Regions from separate parts of the Mesorhizobium sp. Cs1299R1N1 genome, predicted to be linked through region 3. Evidence: riboswitches for the same ligand, from Rfam matches in the RefSeq annotation. Region 3 holds a riboswitch; each other region holds the start of a gene.

Region 1 (4,447 bases), on a different contig from region 3:
TGCTGGGCTTTCACGCCCGCCGAGAAATGATGCTTGGTCAAACCCATCTCGGTGACCAGATCGGCAGCCTCGACCAGCGCTGGCTTGGCGTTGCGGCCGGTGACGACGACATGCAGGCCCTCGCGCCGGCCCTTCAGCGCCGCAACCACCTTGTCGAGATCGAGGTAGTCGTAGCGCAACGCAATGTTGAGCTCGTCGAGCACGACAAGGCTGATCGAGGGATCGTCGATCAATTCCAGTGCTTTGGCCCAGGCGGCCTCGGCAGCGGCGATATCGCGCTTCAGGTCCTGCGTCTCCCAGGTGAAACCCTCACCCATCGCATGCCAGACGACGCGGTCGCCGAAGGCGGCAAACGCATCCTTCTCGCCGGTGTGCCATTTGCCCTTGATGAACTGGACGACGCCGACGCGCTTGCCGTAGCCGAGCATCCGCAGCGCCAGCCCGAAGGCGGCGGTGGTTTTACCCTTGCCGGGACCGGTGTTGACGATCAGTAACCCCTTCTCGACCGTCTTGCTCGCAACCTCGGCGTCCTGCACCGCCTTGCGCTTGGCCATCTTGGCGCGATGGCGCTCTTCATCCTTGTCGTCGATGTCGGTCATTTCACTTCACCTTGAGCGGTAGCCCCGCCACCATCAGCAGCACCGTGTCGGCAACCGCGGCGACCCGCTGGTTGAGCCGGCCGGCGTCGTCGCGAAAACGCCGCGCCAGCGCATTGTCGGGCACGATGCCTTGCCCGACCTCGTTCGACACCACGAACCACGGTCCGCGCGGCCGCGACAGCACGTCGGCTAGCCGTCGGCACTCAGCCTCGACGTCGTGATCGGCCAGCATATGATTGGTCAACCATAGCGTCAGGCAGTCGACAAGCACCGGCTGATCATCCGGCAAGGCCTCCAGCGCTTCGGCAAGGTCGAGCGGCGCGTCGATGGTCGACCAGCCCTCGCCGCGCCGCGAGCGGTGCAACGCGATGCGCTCGCGCATCTCATCGTCATAGGTTTGCGCCGTGGCTACATACGCCCATGGCGGGGGGAATGCCGTCACCAGGGTTTCGGCGTGCGCGCTCTTGCCGGAGCGCGCGCCACCGATGATGAAAGTCAGCTTGCCGCGATCAGGCAAAGCTGTCGCGCAAGCTGGTCGCCGTGCCGGTGAAGCGCCTGCGCACCACGCCCACGACCGCGCCGAGCACCAGCCAGAACACCAGATTGGTCACCGTCACCGCCACCACGAACTGATGGTGCAGGCCTTCCGGGATAGGCGTTTCGAAACTGTCGGGCTGCGGCGCGCCGACGACGTGCGGGGCGACGATCAGCAAGACGGCGAGGATGGTCAACGGCAGCGATCTGCGAAACACGATCAGGCCAAGGCCGATGGCGGTCGCCGCGGCCGTTGCCGTCCACCAGATCTGGCGCGCAAGCAGATCGGCCGCCGGCATCGCCGGCAGTTCCGGCTGCAGGCCGAGGCCTGGTGCCAGCGTGAACACGGCAGAGCCGGCCAGCCCCCAGAACACGCCCTGGCGCCAATTGCCGACGCCGCCGGCAAACTCGGAAACCGCGACCAGGACCAGTGCGAAGCCGATGCCGGTGACGATATTGGCAACCACGCTGAAGGCAAAACGCTCGACACCGTCGGCCGGCGCCCAACCCTCGTCTTCCTCCGCCGGTGCCGTGACTTCGGCGGGTGCCGGCGCGGCAGAGCTCATCGCATTCCCAGCGGGCACCACCTTGCTCATTGCGTCGTTGCTCGCCGCCGGTCCGGCCGCGTGGTCATGGTGATGGCCGCCGCCGGCCTGTTCGTAGACTTCCGCCTTGAGGATCAGCGGCACCGTCGCATAGGCCTGCAGGCAGGCGAGAACGATACCGGCCACAAGCCCCGCGACCGCCGCGACGAACACGACGTTGCGAAACAGATTCATGATGTCAGATCCTCGTTAGTGGCAGGGAAATGCCATCGAGTGGCGATAGTCGTGGGCGGCATTGTGGACCGCATCAATATGCGAGAAACCGACAAAGCCGACGACGAACATGCCGAGCAGCGCCGCGAGCGCGAGCTGCATGAAGCGCGACTGCGAGGAGACGGAGGCGCCGAGGGAGACGGAAGCGGTAGTCATGTCTTGTCCTTTCGCCCTCCACCCGAGGGCATCGAAGTCAGTTTCCTGTCGCCGGCAGGTCTCCTGGCTCGCGGATAAGCGCCCTTCCCCACCTTCCCGAAGGAAAACCTTCAGTGGCATATGGAGAGGACTACCGCACACAGTTGCGGGGGCAGCCACGGCATTGGACAGGAATTCCTGTCCGCACCGCATTCCCTCTTGGCTCCAAAAAGGAACCGACGACGTTGGTGACTATAGGGAAATTCGCCGCGCGCGGCAAACCAAATTCCGACAGTCGCCAGCGCAGGAGCGTCGTATCGGCAAGGCCGCTCCCCTCCTGATTGACAAACTTCATGGCCGGGTGTCGGCTGCCAACCTGACAGGAAGCCAGCCATGCAGCCTGATGCCAGCGGGCGCGAGCCCTATAGCGGCCTGACCCGAACCGAGCCGACGCTGCCCTCATCGGCCTATTGGGACCAGGAGAACTATCAGCGTGATCTCGACGCCATCTGGTACAGAAATTGGCTGCTCGTCTGCCGCGAGGCCGACCTTGCCCAGCCTTTGGCATTCCGCACCTTCCGCGTCGGTACGCAGGAAATCCTTGTGCTGCGCGACGACGCCGGCGAGTTGCGTGCCTTCCACAACACGTGCCGGCATCGCGGTTCGCAGCTTTGCCAGGAAAGCGAAGGACGCCTGAAGGCGCGGCTGATCACCTGCCCGTACCATGCCTGGTCCTATTCGCTGCGTGGCGATCTGGTGCGTGTACCGTCGAAATCGCTGCCCGACGGCTTCGACAAGGCCGACCACCCGCTTTATCGCGTTGCACTCTCGGTGTGGCGGGGCTTCGTCTTCGTCAATCTTGCTGAAGATGCCGCCGGCTCAGCGCAGTCATCCTTCGACCCGGCCTCCGGCGACCTCGGCAACTGGCCGCTGGACACGCTGGTGTCAGGCCATGTGCTGCGCAAGGTGATGAACTGCAACTGGAAGATTTTCTGGGAAAACTTCAACGAGTGCCTGCACTGCCCGGGCGTCCACAAGGACCTGTCGCGGCTGGTGCCGATCTATGGCCGCGGCCTGATGAGCCGGCATGACGATCCCGAATGGACGCGCCATGCAGACAATGATGCGCCGGAATTCTCCGGCGGCCTGCGCGCCGGGGCTGAAACATGGTCGCGTGATGGGCAGACGCATGGGCCGGTTTTCCCCGGCTTGACGCAGGCGCAACGCACCGCCGGCCAGACCTATGCCACCAGCCTGCCCTCGATGTTCATCGTCGGCCATGTCGACTATGTCAGGACCGTGCGGCTGGTGCCGCTCGGTCCCGAACAGACCGAATTGACCGCCGAATGGCTGTTCGCGCCCGAGGCGCTCGCCGCCACCGATCTCGACAACATCGTCGCCTTCGGCACACAGGTGCTGGAGGAGGATGCCGCGATCTGCGAGGTCAACCAGAAGGGCCTGCGCTCGATGCGTCATACAGCCGGCGTGCTGATGCCGGAGGAGTACGATTTGCACCGCTTCCACAATTGGGTGCGCGAGCGCCATACTGAGCTTTCGCTCTGATTTTTTAGAGAGATTTAGGCAGGTAGCGCCAGGTCATGAAGCCGCAAAACGCCGCCAGCAGGCCGAGCGTGACGAACACCGATCCCAATCCGAAGAAGGCCAGCACCACCGAATAGACCAGCGGCGGCGTCAGTTCGGAAAAGTCGAGATAGGTGCGGTAGACCGCCGCCATCTGCGCGCGCTCATAGGAGCGCACCGAGCGCATGAAGGCGGTCGAGCCCAGCGCGTCGAGCGCGATGGTGAAGAAGGCGCCGCACAACAGGAAGGCTCCGGTCAGCAACGGCTCTGCCGCTCCGACCGTGCCCGCCGCCAGCAGCGACGCCGACATGGCGAAGTAGGCAAACGTCATGGTGCGTCGGCCGCCAAAGCGTTTTCCCGCCTTGCCCCAGAAGATCGCCATGAACAGCAGCGCATTGCCGGCCGAGACCAGCAGGCCGCCCGCCAGTTCACCCTCGCCCGTGATTACCATGAACAGCGGTCCATAGACGAAGAACGTCGTCCAGAAGCAGGACCGGCCGAAGGCGATCAGCCAGGCGAGCCTGAGCCTTGGCTGCGCCACGAAGCGGCCGATGTTGGCGAGCGGATTTGCCGGCCGCGTCTTGCCCGGGCGGATCGACGGGTTGTCGCCCAGCCGGTAGGTCCAGAACAGCGCCAGCAAAGCCATGGCGAAAACCGCCACCGCGCCATGCGCGGCATAGATGCCGAAATGCGCATAAAGGAAAATGCCAAGCGTCGGCCCGCCCGTCCAGGCAACCATCGACCACGCCATGCGCAGCGATTCGGCCTGCATGAAGTCGG
Region 2 (4,447 bases), on a different contig from region 3:
GCCATCGAGTTCGGGCAGCACGACATGCATGGCAAGGTCGGCGGGCGCCAGCCCGCGCTGGTTGTTTTCCCACACGTCGCGGCGCGTGGTGGCGACGATGACCTGGAAGACAGGCACGCAGGCTCGGTCGAACAGCGTTTCCACGCCGGGCTCGGCGCCAGAAGCGAAAGCGGTCGCGGTGATGATGGCGGCGGGTTTCAGAGATGCGATGGCATTTTCGACGAACGCCAGGGACACCGGATCCTTGAGACTGGAAACGAAGATCGGGACCGGTGCCAGTCCCTGGGAGTGCAAAGCCTCGGCCAGCACATCGATCGGGGCGACATCGGCTGCAAGCAGCATCGATCGGTAGAAGAGAATCGGGATGATGGGAGCGCTGGCATTTGAAAGGTGCGGCTGTTCTGCGACCCCCAATCCAGATTGATAGTAACCAGCCTTAGGCACGCTGACCGGACTGGCGACGGGCGTATCCTGTCCAGCCAGGCCTGCCAGCCTGTGCACCAGCGCGCTCATATTGGCCGGGCCGCCCTCGCGGAAATAGCCGAGCAGGCCGTCCAGTTCGGCGCGCGGCAGAGTCGAGGCTTCGATCAGCCTGAGATCCTCGTCATGGCTTTCACCCGGAAGCAAAGCCAGTCTTATGCCGCGCTCGCGGGCGATTGCCGCGAGCTGGTCGCAGCCATAGCGCCACCAGTCGTAGCCGCCGAGGATGCGCACCATGATGACCTTGGCATGGCGGGCGACGCTGTCGATCCAGAGATCGACGGACATGGGATGGCGCAGGTCGCGCAGTGCGGCGAGCCGCATCGACGGCGGGCGATCGGCGTCGGCCTTCCATGCAGCCGCCAGTCCGGCGAGATCGCTGTCGGTGAAGGACAAGGCCACGATATCCGCCGGCGTCTGCCGGAGATCGACAGGCTCGGCGAGATCGTCGAGCGAGGCGGAGGTCGTGGTGAGGATGTGCATCGCGGCCCGTGCCTGAAATCAGCCGGCGAGGATACGTTCGATCGCCGGACGGTTCAGCCCCTTGAGGCCGATGACTACGAGGCGCGAGCGGCGGTCGTCCCCGGCGGTCCAGGCGCGGTCGTAGTAATGATTGACGCGCGGGCCGACGGCCTGCAGCAGGAGCCGCATCGGCTTGCCACCGACCTCGACGAAGCCTTTCACCCGCAGCACGTTTTCCTGTTCGGCGGCGGCGGCGACGCGTTTTGCCAGTTCGTCCGGATTGGCGATCGAGGGGATGTCGACGATGAACGTGTCGAAGTCGTCATGTTCGTGGTCGAATGCGCCGTCATGATGGGATTTGCGATTCTCGATGTCGTCCTCGACGGCGAGACCAAGCCCGAGCAGCACCGAGGGATCGACCTTGCCGTGAGACGTCGGCACGATCTTCACGGCGCGTGCGGAGTGTTCGTTGACGATGGCGTTGGCGCGGGCCGAACCGGCGGCGTCCATCAGGTCGCTCTTCGACAGGATGATCAGATCGGCGCAGGCGATCTGGTCCTCGAACACCTCCTCGACCGGATCATCATGGTCGAGGCTTTCATCCCCGGCGCGCTGCGCCTGCAGGGCGTCCATGTCGTTGGCGACGCGACCTTCGGCAAGTGCGGGACCATCGACCACGGCGATGACGCCATCGACGGTCACCCGGCTCTTCACTGTCGGCCACTGAAAAGCCTGGACCAGCGGTTTGGGCAAAGCGAGGCCCGAGGTTTCGATCAGGATATGGTCGACCTTCGGCGTCAGCGACAGGATCTGGTCGAGCGCCGGCACGAAATCGTCGGCGACGGTGCAGCAGATGCAGCCATTGGCCAGCTCGACGATGTTTTCCTCAGGGCAGGTGTCGATGCCGCAGCCCTTGAGGATTTCGCCGTCGATGCCGATGTCACCGAACTCGTTGACAATGATCGCGATACGCTTGCCGCCGGCGTTTTCCAGGAGATGGCGGACAAGAGTCGTCTTGCCGGCGCCGAGGAAGCCGGTGACGACGGTGCAGGGAACGCGGGAAACGGATGCGGTCATATCAAGTCTTTCAGCATGTCGAGGGGAGGGATGCGGGCAACGAGGCCGCGCTTGAGGCTGTCGGGCCGGCCCCGCCAGGGAATGAGGCCGTCGCTGGAGGTGGCGAAGAGTTTCGCGCCGGTGACGAGATCGGCGCCGCTGGTCGTGGTCAGATCGCCGAAGACATAGCTCCAGCAGCCGTCACGCAGGATCGCGGCGCTCAGTCGGCGTTTGCAATTGCCGAGGCATTCGACGGTGCGGATGCGGATGGTGTCGCCCGAGGCGGCTTGGCGCGTATCTTCGGCCAAAAGTTCGCCGGCCCGGGGATGGGCGTCGGAGCCGGTCTCGTCGCGACAGGAGGCGCAGACGATGACAGTGATGCCGGCCAGGGAATCATCCTCGCCGGACGAAATGTCCGTTGTTTCAGCCGAAAAACTGCTGTCGCGATCCAAATCAGGCTCCTTGCCCGGAAAACCCGCCGGGCGATCGGATACTTGCATTCCAGACGGCAGGTCTCCTGGCTCGCGGGTCATCGCCTTGGGTAGCCGCCTTCCCGGGACAATCCCAGTGGCTTTCGGCCTTGGCTCTTCGCTCACAGTTGCGGGGACAGCCGCGGATTTGGGATTTTTCAATCCCGCACCGCATTCCCTCTTGGCTCCTCCCTTTGCCGAGAGGAGACCGTCTGGATCCGATTTAGGCTCTTGCGGGCAGCGGTGTCAACGCGAGCTTACGACACCGCGGTGTCGGACAGCGCCGGGCCCAGATCGCCGGCAGGCGTCACTTCGATGCGTTCGAGGCCAAGCCAGCCCTGCATCTGCTTCAATTCCTCGAAGAGCTGAGCGGCGGTTCCGGGCGATGCGCCGGGCTCGGCGTAAGCAGCATGGACACGCAGTACACTTGCCGGTCGGTCTGCCTTGAGGTCGACGCGCGCCACGATCCTGTCGCCGAGCAGGAAGGGCAGGACGTAATAGCCGTATTGGCGCTTGTCGGCCGGGGTGTAGATCTCGATCCGGTAGTGAAAATTGAACAGCCGCTCTGAGCGCGAGCGCTCGAAGACAACGGGGTCGAACGGCGCCAGCAGGGCGCGGGCCTCGATCTTGCGTGGCAAACGCGCGTCCCTATAGAGGTAAGCCGGCTTGTCCCAGCCCTCGACGCGGACCGGCAGCAACTCGCCGAGTTCGACCAGTTCCTCCAGCCGGCCTTTCATGTCGGCGGGGGAGAGTCGAAAATAGTCGCGCAGGTCGCCCGATGTCGCGATGCCGTGGGCGCGGGCGGAGATGCGCAGCAATTCACGATGCGCGTCTTCAGTTGCGGGCACCGGCGTATCGAGGATCGCCTGCGGCAGCACCCGCTCTGGCAGGTCGTAGAAGCGCTCGAAGCCGCGCCGGTGCGCCGTGGTGATGCGCCCGGCCCAGAACAGCCACTCGAAGGCGTGCTTGGCGTGGCTCCAGCCCCACCAGCCGCCGGAGCCTTTCTGGCCCTCCAGCGCGGAAGCGGCGACCGGGCCGCGTGCGACGACCTCGCGGTAGATCTCTTCTATGTAGGCGGCGTGCTCGCGGCCCCATTTGGCCAGCCCCAGATACATTTCATCGCCTTGCTCGGCGCGCCGCATGCGCCAGCGCATCAGCGGGTAGGTCTCGACCGGCAGGAACGAGGCCTCATGTGCCCAGTATTCGAAGACCGAGCGCTTGCGGGTCACGGCGGCGTTGTCGAGCAAAGCGAGGGGATAGGGACCAAGACGCGAATAGAGCGGCATGTAATGGGCGCGAACCACCGCACTGACGGAATCGATCTGCAGCAGGCCGGTGCGGGACAGAACGCGGGCGAAGTGGCGGCGGTCGGGCGTACCGGCGGGGCGGGGATCGAGAAACCCCTGAGCGGCGAGCGCGATACGCCGGGCGGCGGCAAGCGAGATCTTTTCCTTCATGCGGATGCGTCCCTGATGGACCTGTCTGGCGTCGTTGCGAGGCGTGATTCCAGCCCATGCTAGCAGGGTTTTGGCGGCAACCCTGTCAGGAGAGAAAAGTGGAGTAAATGGCGAAGGAAATCAAACAGGAGCGTATGGGACCAGTTTCTCCCGGATTGCCGTCCAGCTCGGTGTTTTGAACAAGGTTTGACTTGCTTCGCTGGAAGTGCTGCGCTAACCCTCGCCGCGTTGCAGCATAGGCTCCTTAAAACGGTTCAGCGGTTAAACTGTCACGCTTCCGCATTAAGGTCCGGTGCTGTAATCAACGTGGATTGGCGCCAACGGAAAGCCGCTGCATGAACGCACTCCTCAGTTCGTACCTGCCCATCGTCCTGTTTATCGGCGTGGCGCTGGTGGTCGGTCTGGCGCTGCTGGCCGCGCCCTTCCTGGTAGCCTACCGCAACCCGGATCCCGAGAAGCTGTCCGCCTATGAATGCGGATTCAACTCGTTCGACGATGCCCGCATGAAATTCGACATCCGCT
Region 3 (4,447 bases):
CCAAATCTGACTGTCGCGAAGGCGCTGTCGCGCCTGCGAGAGCAGGTTCGTCATCTCGTCGACGCCAGGCACCCGCGGTGAGTGGATATCATAAATGCCCGGTCCGATCTCGTTCGGATAATTGAACTTTTCGAAGGCATCGAGCAACTCCATTTGCGAGCGCGAGGTTTCGATGGAGATCACATCCGCATCCATCGCCGCGATCGCGTCTATTATGTCGTTGAATTCGGAGTAGCACATGTGCGTGTGGATCTGGGTCACATCATACACGCCCGTGGAAGCGAGCCGAAAGCACTCGATGGCCCATTCGAGATAATGCTTCCACTCGGATTTGCGCAGCGGCAAGCCCTCGCGCAGTGCAGCTTCGTCGATTTGAATCACCTTGGCGCCAGCGCTTTCGAGATCACTCACTTCGCCACGTAGGGCGAGCCCGATCTGGCGGCAAACGACCGAGCGCGCCAGATCGTCGCGTACAAAGGACCAGTTCAGAATCGTCACCGGGCCGGTGAGCATGCCCTTAACGGGTTTATTTGTTAGCGATTGAGCGTACCGCCACCAGCGCACCGTCATCGGATTGGGACGCGACACGTCGCCAAAGATGATCGGCGGCCGCACATAACGTGACCCGTAGCTCTGCACCCAGGCCTGCTGCGTGAAGGCGAATCCGGAGAGCTGCTCACCGAAATATTGCACCATGTCGTTGCGTTCAAACTCGCCATGCACCAGCACATCCAGGCCGATCTCCTCCTGCCAACGGATGGCTGCTTCGATCTCCTTCCTCAGGAACGCCTCATAGTCGACATACCTCAGCTCTCCCTTTGCATGGGCGGCACGGGCGTTGCGAATCTCGGGCGTTTGCGGGAAAGAGCCGATCGTCGTAGTCGGGAAAAGCGGTAGGCGGAGCGTTTCGTCCTGAAGCCTGGAGCGCTCAGAAAAGCCGCTTTTCCTGTGCGTCATGTCTTCGTCGATAAAGGCGAGGCGTCCTTCGACCAGCGGATCATGCACCTTCGGGGACGTCAGACGCGCGGCGGCTGCTTGGGTGGAGGACTCCAGCTCTGCTGAAACCGCCTCCCGACCTTCGGACAAGGCCCGGGCGATCGTGGTCAGTTCGTCCATCTTCTGCGCCGCGAATGCGAGCCACGACTTTATGTCCTTATCGAGCGCTGTTTCCAGTTCCAGGTCGATCGGCACATGCAGAAGTGAGCACGAAGGCGCGATCTCCACTCGCTCCAGGGGCCAACCCGCGACGACCGGCTTGATCCGGTCGAGGATGGGGCGCAGATTCGCACGCCAGATGTTGCGACCGTCGATCAGGCCAAGCGAAAGCACCAGGCCTTTTGGGGCAAGGCGGCCCACCGCCTCCAATTGTTCAGGAGCGCGTGCAAGGTCGAGATGCAGGCCCGCCACAGGAAGCGAAAGAGCGGTCTCGAGATTGCCGTCCAATCCGCCGAAATAGGTGGCGAGCATGATCTTTAGCTCCGGGGCCGCTTTGGAAAGACGGTCGTAGGCAAAATTGAACGCGTCTTGCTCGTTTGGAATAAGGTCGAGCACGAGCGCCGGCTCATCGATCTGCACCCAGTCGGCGCCCGCCACTTTCAGGCGGCGCAGGAGTTCCTCATAGACCGGCAGCAGCCGCGGGAGCAGCGCAATTGGGTTGAAGTCTCGAATGGGCGACTTTGCCAGCTTAAGGAAGGTGACGGGCCCAAGAATGACCGGGCGGGTGTGAACGCCGAACGCCCTACCCTCAAGGAAGTGATCCACCGGCTTTGCCGACGACAAAGCAAAGGCCTGGTCGTCGACGAGCTCCGGGACCATGTAGTGGTAGTTGGTGTCGAACCACTTGGTCATTTCCAGCGCGGTAACCGCGTCACTGTGATTGGCATGTTCAAGTCCGGCAGCCTCTCCTTGGCTGCCACGCGCCATGGCAAAATAAGTGTCGAGCGAGACTTCCCCCTCGGTCCAGCCATAACGTGGCGGCACAGCGCCGACCATTGTTGCCGTGTCGAGCACATGATCGTAGAGCGAGAAGTCGTTGGACGGAATTATGGTCACGCCACGGTCGCATTGTTCAGTCCAGTTCGCGACACGCAGCGCCCGCGCCGTTTCGAGAAGGTCGGCAGCAGAAGATTTTCGCGACCAGTAGGCCTCCAGCGCGCGCTTCAACTCGCGACGGCGCCCAATGCGCGGCACGCCAAGTGTGGCAACAGGAACTTTCCGAGAGAGAGACATACCATACCCCGATGATTGGGGCTGGACGCAAGGCAGACGTTGGCAAGCAGACAAAGCCGGTTACCACGCCCACCGAGACACCCCGCCTGTGGACCTTGTTCGCCGAGGCAGGTCTCCTGGCTCGCGGGTCGACACCTCTGCCCGTCTTCCCGAGGCGCATAGCCTCAGTGACTTGAGTGGGCTTGGCTCGCCGCTTACAGTTGCGGGGGCAGCGCCGGCATCTTCACCGGCTTCCCTCTTAGCTCTGATGCGACTAACCGGATCAGAGAACCACGACAATCCGACACTGGCCGAAGGGAAGATTCCTGTCAAGCGGACATAAACAAATCTTTATGCCGTTATTCGATTTTGTTGTCGCTCGTACGGGTGATAGCTGCGAAGCCGATTGAATGCGACCATCCTTGAAGAGCGCGAAGGCAAGCCCTTCCGCTTCCTCCCCACTGTCCTGATGGCGAACTGTTGCAGGGCCATACCGCCTGTTGTTGGGGGTTGACTCCGACCATGCTGGAAGCAACATTTCCGATATACTCGAAATGAGCATAGGCAGATGCAAGCACACGCCATTGCCCGGCATCCGGCAATACAATACATGCGAGGGAACGGATCGGTCGGCCGGCTTCGCGGTTGGCATCCGCGGTCGACCTACCCCGAGCAACTCGCTCAACTGGTGCAAAAAGAATCGAGGAGAGTTGTCGACCAGCACCGGTCGGCCAGCAATGCGGCAGCTTGATGCCTGCAATCCCACCCGAGAGCCCCAAACCACCCACTACCATCACCATCATGGAAGCAATGCGTTATGGAAGCACCTGCGCTTTGGCGTCGGCACCTCGATGACACGTTCGAGTTTCTCAATCAGATCCGCAAGAGTTCAAGCCAGCAGGAAATCTGCCAGCACCTGATTTCCTATGCCGAGCGGTTTGGCGCCAGAAACGTCCTGGCAGGACCGATCCCACCGCCGCGTGCGCTGAGGCGCGAGCAGATTTCCCATGTGCTGCTCGACGCCTGGCCACGGCAATGGTCCGAGCGCTATTTCTCCAAAGGCTATCTCCATCGCGACCCTACCATTCAGCTTGTGAAGCGTGGGACCACGCCCTTCCGGTGGAGCGAGATTGATCAAGTTTCCCGGGTTTGTTCCTTCGGGCGACAGATCATGGCGGAGGCATCAGAGTTTAATCTGCGTGACGGCTTTACGATTCCGTTCGCGACACTGAACGGACAGCCGGTTGGATTTTCCGTTGCAGGGGAGAAGCTCGAGCCGGGTCCTCACGACCGTCTCGCCTTTCAGTTTGTCGCCGCTTGCGCCTTCGGATGCGCGGCCCTTCTTGCGGATGGCAAACAGGCCTCGAAACCAGTGCGTCTGTCACCTCGACAACAGGATGTCCTGCGCTGGGTTGCCGAAGGCCTCACCGTGGAGCAGGTCGCTGATCGCCTGAACGTCAGCCGCAACACGGCAGATACGCATCTGCGATTGATGCGCCAGAGGCTCGGTGTGACAAACAACGTGCAGGCCGTCACGACAGCTTTCCGCCTGGGGCTGATCAGCTAGCCTCACGCAATCGCGTGATGCCGCATCGGTCCGCGATGAACCATTGGTTGACCTCGAAACTGGAGGACAACCGAGATGCTCGGGCTCAGCGACAGCATCAAGTCATCCTGGCACGACTGCATAGACAAGCCAGATCTCAATCGCTTTGTTGTTTGCCTGCCCGGCGATGGCTGTGCGGTCGCCGAACAGTCTTCGCGCCTGGGTCTATGATCTCCACATCGGTCGGCGCGAGCATCGACCCGTAATCGACGACCAGTTGTTCGGCGCGGACGCGGCATAGAATGCCCGCCGAAACGCCGCCGTACGGCAACCGAGATCGCGCGCGGTTGCTACGCGAGATCCCATTCCAGGCTGAACCCGCATTCCGCGATCCACAGCTCGGCCTCGTCAGCGCCATCGACCAGCCCAGGTCTTGCCAGCTTGAGAATGCCGCTGTCAAAAAGGACGACTGTCCGAAGGCCGGCCCGCGCCAGTTCCAAACCTGCGAAGCACCGAGTCGCACGGCAGCCTATAAGAACCGCCTTTTTCCACGCAGGCAGTCCGTCGCAGAGCCAAATCGCTCTTGCCTGCACGCTCGCCGCGACAAGCCGGGTTCGTGGCGACAGAGCTTGCCATTTGCCGCGCTGCGGGGGCATCAGAAGCCAACAATAACCGCTTGTCTTCGGCCGTATT

Evidence for each region. A riboswitch is a leader RNA that binds a small molecule or an ion and turns the genes downstream of it on or off. The one in region 3 is predicted to bind cobalamin.
Region 1: it holds a riboswitch for cobalamin, as region 3 does, so the genes downstream of both, O7A70_RS18760 (CbtB domain-containing protein) here and metE (5-methyltetrahydropteroyltriglutamate--homocysteine S-methyltransferase) in region 3, are expected to answer to the same signal.
Region 2: it holds a riboswitch for cobalamin, as region 3 does, so the genes downstream of both, O7A70_RS18530 (DUF1636 family protein) here and metE (5-methyltetrahydropteroyltriglutamate--homocysteine S-methyltransferase) in region 3, are expected to answer to the same signal.

What each region holds. Positions count from the first base shown of each region.
Region 1 covers NZ_JAPYKR010000008.1:102,391-106,837, reverse strand. Annotated here, with positions in the region: gene cobO (cob(I)yrinic acid a,c-diamide adenosyltransferase) at 1-599, opposite strand, end outside; gene cobU (bifunctional adenosylcobinamide kinase/adenosylcobinamide-phosphate guanylyltransferase) at 601-1,116, opposite strand; gene O7A70_RS18765 (CbtA family protein) at 1,109-1,912, opposite strand; gene O7A70_RS18760 (CbtB domain-containing protein) at 1,928-2,107, opposite strand; cobalamin riboswitch at 2,144-2,342, opposite strand; gene O7A70_RS18755 (aromatic ring-hydroxylating oxygenase subunit alpha) at 2,480-3,649, shown strand; gene O7A70_RS18750 (MFS transporter) at 3,654-4,447, opposite strand, start outside.
Region 2 covers NZ_JAPYKR010000008.1:55,750-60,196, forward strand. Annotated here, with positions in the region: gene cobN (cobaltochelatase subunit CobN) at 1-963, opposite strand, end outside; gene cobW (cobalamin biosynthesis protein CobW) at 982-2,019, opposite strand; gene O7A70_RS18530 (DUF1636 family protein) at 2,016-2,450, opposite strand; cobalamin riboswitch at 2,489-2,696, opposite strand; gene O7A70_RS18535 (winged helix-turn-helix domain-containing protein) at 2,726-3,925, opposite strand; gene O7A70_RS18540 (NADH-quinone oxidoreductase subunit A) at 4,261-4,447, shown strand, end outside.
Region 3 covers NZ_JAPYKR010000002.1:707,060-711,506, reverse strand. Annotated here, with positions in the region: gene metE (5-methyltetrahydropteroyltriglutamate--homocysteine S-methyltransferase) at 1-2,229, opposite strand, end outside; cobalamin riboswitch at 2,319-2,519, opposite strand; gene O7A70_RS06780 (helix-turn-helix transcriptional regulator) at 3,026-3,775, shown strand.